2 regions of the Leptolyngbya sp. AN02str genome follow, and region 2 is predicted to be linked to the other one. Evidence: riboswitches for the same ligand, from Rfam matches in the RefSeq annotation. Region 2 holds a riboswitch; the other holds the start of a gene.

Region 1 (3,948 bases), on a different contig from region 2:
ATGCGCTCTTCTGACAATTCCCGCTTAGTTGCCGAAAACACTGCTTTCACCGCCTGCTTGCGCTCAGCATCTTTATTCTCAGGGTTTCGCTTAAGCCCACCTTCGTTTGCAACCCGGAAGAAAAAGCGATCGGAATCAATCTTGAAAATGCCTGGGCCTTGCCAAGGTGGACGCACCCGACTCAAAAATCCAACTAGCGGATTGGTATCTTTCCACAGGTCGGTCACTTCCATCTGAAGCGCCTTTTCTTTGGTAGGCATTGCCTCTTCATGCAACTCATCCGCAACGCGATCAGCTGCCTCTGTAGTCATCAAATCGCGCATGACTCGAAAGACAACTTCGGTGAAGTCTCTGGCATCGTAGGGGTCAGAAAATCCTCCATCAACCATCACTTTCTCCAGGAAGGATCGATCCCTATCTGCGATCGCAACTCTGGCATCTTCGACTTCTGTCGGATCAATCTCTGGAATATCATTTTTCAATGCTTCATCTGCCATCATTGTCTCCTCTATTGTTTGATCACAATTTTGGTACTCGATTTAGATTAAGAGACCCCTAATGAATGAGCATCTTTACTTAGGTCTAATTTCTATCCTTCAAAAGACAGAGGTTAAATGGATAGCGGGCCTGTGCCGAAAACTATGAATCTCGATCACTGAGCAAGCAACACGCTGTCTTTAGTTGAATTAGAAGACTGGCAGGAGAAAAGCCTTGAAGCAGGTTACAAAGTTGGCGATTCCGCCTTTGACGGATCTGCTCTGTGGAATCGCACAAATGCGATCGTCTATCCAGAGATTCGATCGGCTGTGCCACTGCTGAATGCGATCGAACCTAATCCTGTAGATATTCAGAAATAAGAAATTCTTGAAAAGCTGAATCAGAGAAAAGCGCACCCGTACAAAGATGACGCTTGATGTTCGACTCAGCATAAAACAAAAAAATCAAATCGGATCATCTTTACTCTACAGATAGCGCAAGTAATTTTAGAAAGGCGCTATATTTTGAAGTTGTTCAGCATTTTAGCTGCGAAGAAATGCAGGGTGAAGCTGCTGCACTGCGCTACAACTGTGCTATCGTTGGGGTCAAGTCGGTTCTGATGGGGAGCAGCCATCAGACGCAAGGGGGAAAGTGCAGTGTAAATCTGCCGCTGTCCCGCAGCTGTAAGGAGAGGCGCAACTCTCTGAGTCAGAATGCCCGCCGATTGGTAAACCCGTTACACAAACATCTGCGAGGTACGGATGATGAAAACTTCAAGCTTTTGTGATTGGTATTTTGTCGGGATTTTAAAGTTGTAGCGTTCTGAGTTGACTATCTGAGTTAAACGAACGGCTGATATGCAGAAGTGCTACCTGAGTGAAGGTAGCTGCTAATTTTGCGATCGATTTAAGTCAGCCATCCTCATTTTGTCTGCCTATGGCCTGCTTCCCAATTGGGAGGCAGCTGTTCTCACACGTTTATTTACAGAGTTTAGGACGTTACAACAATGACCATTCAAACTGCAACGCTGGGGTATCCCCGCATTGGTAAAAACCGTGAAGTTAAAAAAGCATTAGAAGCCTTTTGGAGCAATAAATTTGATGCAGAAGCTTTGCTGCAAACAGTGCAAGAGGTTGAATTTGCGAACTGGAAGGCGCAACTCAAAGCAGGCATCGATCGCATCGGTATCGGTGACACGACGCTTTATGATCATGTGCTGGATTGGGCAGTTTGGTTCGGCCTCATCCCCGATCGCTTTCGTCATCTGTCGGGACTCGATCAATATTTTGCAATGGCACGCGGCAAAGATGGCATTCCAGCGATGGAAATGACCAAATGGTTTGATACCAACTATCACTATTTGGTACCTGAGATTGCGGCTGATGCACAACCAGAGGCAAACTTTGCAGATTTTTTGGCAACGGTGCAGCGATCGCAAACTCTTCTGGGTGAACGAGCCGTTCCCATTCTCCTCAGTCCGGTCACGCTTCTGAAACTGGGCCGTCTGGAAGGTGATTTCACAAACCATTTGAGCAAATTGCTGCCGCTTTACTGTGAATTGCTGACTCAACTGAAATCGCTAGGCGTCACCGAGGTGCAGGTGCATGAACCGATTCTCGTCACCAGCAGTGCAGCGGATCTGAAAGAGGCAATTACTATCACCTGCACCCAGCTTGCTCAAATCGGTGTATCCGTTCATCTCGTCACCTATTTTGACGATCTGGGAACCACGTATCCCTGGGTGATGCAATTACCTATTGCTGGCATTAGTTTAGACTTTACCCGTGGATGCAATTTAGACTTGTTGAAACAACACGGTTTCCCATCCGATAAACAGTTAGGTGTAGGTATTGTAGATGCAAGAAACATCTGGAAAATTCTTCCCGAATCAGTGCTATCAACACTAGAAACTATTCACGGCATTACGCCAAATATTCGATTGCATCCCTCATCATCCCTGCAATTTGTTCCCTATGATGCGACGCGAGAGACAAAACTGCCGGAACCCTTGCGAAATGTATTGAGTTTCGCGGAACAAAAGCTGGATGAAGTGGTGATCTTGGCACAGACGCTTGATGGTAATGCTCCGAGCGAGCGATTAGCAGTCGTGCAAACCCACTGGCAAACCTTTGAGCAGTTCAGCCCTGTAAATTCAGCAGTACAAGATCGGCTCCGCAACCTGACTGTCAATCATTTGGAGCGCGCTATGCCCTATGAGCAACGCAAAAAACTCCAGTCAACGCTGCCGCCCTTTCCGACAACAACCATTGGCTCATTTCCACAAACCTCAGAGGACGGCAACTACGAGTGAAGCTAAAACGGGGTGAAATCACTCAAGCCGAATACGAAGCGGCGATCGATGCAGAGATTGCCAAGTGCATTCAAATTCAAGAGGAAGCTGGGCTAGATGTATTGGTGCATGGCGAGTTTGAACGCACTGACATGGTGGAATTCTTTGGACAACAGCTCTCTGGATTTGCCTTTACCGAACACGGTTGGGTGCAAAGCTATGGCAGTCGCTGTGTGCGTCCACCGATTATTTACGGAGATGTTGTCCGAACCCAACCTATGACTATTCGAGAGTTCAAGGTGGCGCAATCTCTCACCGATAAAATTATGAAGGGGATGCTGACTGGACCCGTGACAATGATCAACTGGTCGTTTACCCGCACGGATATTCCTCGCAGTGAACAGGCAATGCAGATTGCTTTGGCACTGCGGGAAGAAGTGGCAGATTTAGAAACGGCTGGGGCGAAGATGGTGCAAATTGATGAACCCGCTCTGAGGGAGGGATTACCCCTGAAGCCAGAACGCTGGAATGAGTATCTGTCTTGGGCGGTCGATGCGTTCCGTTTGGCGGCAGGAGTTGCCAAGCCCGAAACTCAAATTCACACCCACATGTGCTACTCGGAGTTTGGCGACATTATTCAGCACATTGAGCGGTTGGATGCGGATGTGTTGTCGATCGAGAATAGCCGCAGCAACAATGAGACCCTATTTGAAATTACGGATGCAGGCTACCAACATCAAGTCGGTAACGACGTTTACGATGTCCATAGTCCAGCGGTTCCTAGTACTGAGTTGATGGTTCAACAGCTAAAAACTGGGATTGCCAATCTACCGATCGAACAGATTTGGGTCAACCCTGATTGCGGATTAAAAACACGGCGATGGGAGGAAGTGATTCCATCGCTGAAAAACATGGTAGAAGCCGCAAAAATTATTCGGGAGGAAACCCATGCGACCAACGAATGAAGTATGGCAAGGCTATTGCGGCTACTGGCAAAACCCATTCATTCGGGAAAACCTTTTGCCGATCGGATACACTGCCTGGAACGGTTATCTGAATACAGGTAGAGGAATAGTGGTATGCACTGTTGTCGATACTATTTCTTCCTGTATTGATTGGGAGGTAAATACCGTAACCTTTCATCAGGTATTCATTCCGCAAGCGCAAGTAGAAGCGTATCT
Region 2 (3,948 bases):
CGTCGCTTGGTTGATGGGCCAACGCTTGGCTGTTCCCTGTTCTAGTTTTCCATGTTTGAACTGTTGTATCGATACGCCGCCTAGCGCCATGAGTGTTGGTTCTTCCTTGCAAAAATCTGTTTATCCCTGGTGGAGCCGATGGCTGCCGCTGTCTGTCATGGATCGGTATATCGTCTCCGAACTGATTCCTCCCTTTTTGTTTGGGGTGGGAGCCTTCACCTCCGTTGGCGTTTCCGTTGGCAGCTTGTTCAACTTGGTCAATCAAGTGGTGGAAAAAGGGTTGCCGCTTTCCATTGCCTTTGAAGTGCTGCTGCTCAAAATGCCGGAGTTCATTGTGTACTCCTTCCCCACGTCGGTGCTGTTGGCCATGCTCATGACCTTTAGCCGACTGGCGGGCGATAGCGAGCTTGTGGCACTGCGCGGCTGCGGGGTGAGCGTTTACCGATTGGTGCTGCCTACGCTGGCGTTTTGCTTAGTCATTACCGGGCTCACGTTTCTGTTTCAAGAAAGCATTATGCCAGCCGCCAATTACCGGGCCTCTACGACATTGGAGCGGGCACTAGGCGACGAAAAGCCCGATTTTCAGGAGCGCGACATTCTGTATCAGGAATATCGCACGGTGGCGACTCCCGAAGGCGGCAGCGAGAATACCATGGCGCGCTTATTTTATGCCAAGCGGTTTAATGGCACCGAAATGCAGGGCCTAACAATCTTGGACTTTTCACGGGATGGCTTAAGCCAGATCATCAGTGCCAAGACGGCCCAATGGGATATTGCAGAAGGGCTGTGGCAGTTTCGAGATGGCACCATCTATGTCGTGTCGGAGGATGGTTCGTTTCGCAATATTGTGAAATTTGATCAGCAAAATCTACAGTTACCCCGGACGCCGCTGGATTTGGCAAACCGTCGCCGCGACTACAACGAAATGAACATTGCTCAAGCGATGGAGCAATACGACCTGATCAAAGACAGTGGCAATGAGGGGCGCATTCGAGAACTGCGGGTGCGAATTCACCAAAAGTTTTCGCTGCCGTTTATTTGTGTGGCGTTTGGTTTGGTGGGGGCGGCGTTAGGGCTACAGTTGCGGCGCACCGGACGGGCAACGGGTTTTGCCATCAGCATTCTGATTGTGTTTTTGTATTATCTGTCGGCGTTTATGAGTGGGGCGATCGCCCAGGCGGGATACTTGCATCCCTTGATTGGCGCGTGGTTGCCCAATGTGTTTGGCCTGACGATGGGCTTGCTGCTGTTGGTGCGGTCTTCGCGCTAGGGAGTTGGGTTTGAGTGGGCGATCGCTCGTTTTATGCTTGCCCAAAGATTAATCAGTAATGTCTAGACATGTGGATGGGTGTGGTAGAAGGGCGACTCCACCGCCCTTCTACCACACCCATCCACAACTGTGAAACAACCTGAGTTTTGGATGAGCTGAAGTGCCCATTTTTGCGTGCGCGTTGCGCACGCAAAAATGGGCTTTTCTGAAGTTTGCGCGCCGCGCAAACTTCAGAAAAGCCCTTAACCGAAACTGACGTTGAAACACAACCAGATTAATCCTCGGGAGTGGAGGATGGGCTTACTGCGGAGATGTGGGCTTGTGGCAGAGTGCCCCACAGCTCATTCAATGGGAAAAATCGAAACACTGCCTTGCCAATAATATTGGCTTGTGGCAAAAAGCCCCACACATGGGAGTCGTTGCTGTTGTTGCGATTGTCGCCCATGACAAAGTAGGCGTTGGCCGGTACGGTGACGGCGGGCATTTCGTAGGCGGGAGGGGCGGCAATGTAGGGTTCTGCAATGGCTTGCCCATTGACGACTACTTGGCCTTGATGCACGGCGATTGTTTGACCGGGTAGCCCTATGATGCGCTTAATAAAGGCTTGGTCTTGCCCATAGCCAATGTCTTGCAAGATGGCTGGCGGTTCAAACACGATAATGTCGCCTTGCTCGGGCGGGTGCAGCCGATAGGATACTTTTTCCACTACGAGGCGATCGCCAATGGCCAGCGTTGGCACCATGGAATCGGACGGAATGAAGCGCGGTTCAGCAATGAATGTCCGAATAAAGAGAGACAACAACAGCGCGATCGCCAAAATTTGAACATTTTCGCGCTGCGATTGCCAAAAGCTGGGTTTGGCTTCGGGGGCGGGTGTAGAAGCGGGTTTTTGAAGGTCGGTGGGTTCAGTAGCCATAGGGATGCAAAACACGTGCAAAGCCCATTCTATAGCGCGATCGCAAACGGAAGATCTGAGGTGGCAGGGTACACCCAGAAACCTGTAAGTGCGATCGCGCTCAGTAAGCCAAGCGCTGATTAGAACGCCACAAACTTTTCCATGCGGACAGAGCGAGGCGAGGCGCCCAAGCTCATCATGGCATCGTAGAGCTGGCTGGGGCGATCGCCCACGGCGCAAATTTCCACTTCAGTTTGTGCCCAATCCAGGTTTACGGTCGTTAGCAGCGCTTCCGGCGCGAGGTTGATGGCTTCGAGATAACGGAAGTTGGGCCATTGGGCTGCTAGCGATCGCCAATGATCTCGATAGGGAAGCTGATCGGCTGTTTCGGGATTGGCCTGCACCAAGACAATCGAGTGGGCAAAGCGGCACTCATGCAGCCAGTCAATTTGGCTTTTGAGCGGGGCAATGCCAGAACCCTCAGCCAGATAGAGGCGATCGCGCGTCGGCAGCTCACTTAGGGTCATTAATCCGTAGGGACCGCGCACCGGGATCGTGTCTCCAGGCTGCAAATCTTGCAAAAAGGCCGAACTCCAGCCCACCCGCGAGACACACAGCTCGATTTCGGGACAGGCGGAGGGCGACGAGGCCATGGAATAGATTTTGGTAAAGGATTTGCCATCGCGCTCAAACTTGGGCCAAACTGATTGCCCTGGCAAAAAGCCAAACGTAGCCGCGTCTAGCTGTAGCCGAATGGACTTGATCGTAGGGGTCAGCCACTCGGACGCGACAATCGTAGCGATACAGTCCATGGGCTGGCATGGACGCAAAATTTCGGATGTTTGCATAGCAGTTCAGTTTCCGTGCGACGCGGGGTTCGATGATGGGACGGCTCAAGCAGGCATTCTGACTCGGAAACGAAGTGTTTCGTTACAGCTGCGGCACAGTGCCGGACTTGCACCGGACTTTCCCTCACCTATGCCAACGAGGCGCGGCATAGGGTGCTTGGGCTGATCCCCCAAGCAGCCTGAGCGATCGCTGAGTTGGTTGCATTCGCCATAACCCCACTATCAAAAGCGGGATAGACAGAAGAAACCAACAGCGACCTAAGGGCCACATTGTAGCCCGAATTCTGTCCGTTTCATCCATGAAAGTTCCTATCGTTACGCGATCGCACTCTTGATATGGTGTAAAAGGCCCAAAAAAACACTGCCAGTAGCGTTGTGCAGCGCTGATGGCAGTGAACTGTGGGTGTGTACTGAAGGGAGTGGCTGAGAGGGCGATCGCGTGAACTGATGAGTCGCGCAGCCAGCCGGGTTGTGTTGGTTGTGAATATCCATAGCCGTGTGCCGTAGGGCAGTGTGCTATGGATGATTTATCTTGGGATAAAGCTGCGGCGATCGCGCAATCCGTCGCTTGATGCCAAATGCTTGAGGTCAAATGCTTGAGGCCAGAGCGCTTACAGAACGCCGAGGTTGGCCAAGCCCAAAATGGCACCAACGCCTAAAATATGGCCAAAGGATGTGGTGGCCAGCAGTGCGGGTAGGCTCAAACCGCCAAACAAGGCAGAAGAAGGTAATTCGGGGCCGACGGAGGGCTGTTGAATGCCAGCTTTGCCAATGGCGATCGCCAAAATGTTGCACACAATCATGACAATGGCGACTTTGGGGCTCCAAGTTAGGGTTGCGGGAATGGTCGCCAGCACAGTGGAAATAAACAAGGCAGTCTCTCCTGAAACGTGGAATCAACGTTGTTCTTTCAGTGAATTAGAACAAATAATCGC

Evidence for each region. Region 2 has a riboswitch for cobalamin ahead of ACQ4M4_RS08300 (ferredoxin--NADP reductase). Riboswitches for the same ligand answer to the same signal wherever they lie in the genome.
Region 1: another riboswitch for cobalamin. It lies ahead of ACQ4M4_RS26860 (hypothetical protein); the one in region 2 lies ahead of ACQ4M4_RS08300 (ferredoxin--NADP reductase).

Annotation. Positions count from the first base shown of each region.
Region 1 is NZ_JBNXVR010000061.1:2,678-6,625, reverse strand. It holds gene ACQ4M4_RS26865 (DUF2267 domain-containing protein) at 1-500, opposite strand, end outside; cobalamin riboswitch at 1,072-1,216, shown strand; gene ACQ4M4_RS26860 (hypothetical protein) at 1,484-2,788, shown strand; gene metE (5-methyltetrahydropteroyltriglutamate--homocysteine S-methyltransferase) at 2,785-3,732, shown strand; gene ACQ4M4_RS26850 (hypothetical protein) at 3,716-3,948, shown strand, end outside.
Region 2 is NZ_JBNXVR010000008.1:85,109-89,056, forward strand. It holds gene ACQ4M4_RS08290 (LptF/LptG family permease) at 89-1,270, shown strand; gene lepB (signal peptidase I) at 1,545-2,186, opposite strand; gene ACQ4M4_RS08300 (ferredoxin--NADP reductase) at 2,306-3,013, opposite strand; cobalamin riboswitch at 3,045-3,189, opposite strand; gene ACQ4M4_RS08305 (hypothetical protein) at 3,329-3,505, opposite strand; gene psaK (photosystem I reaction center subunit PsaK) at 3,625-3,885, opposite strand.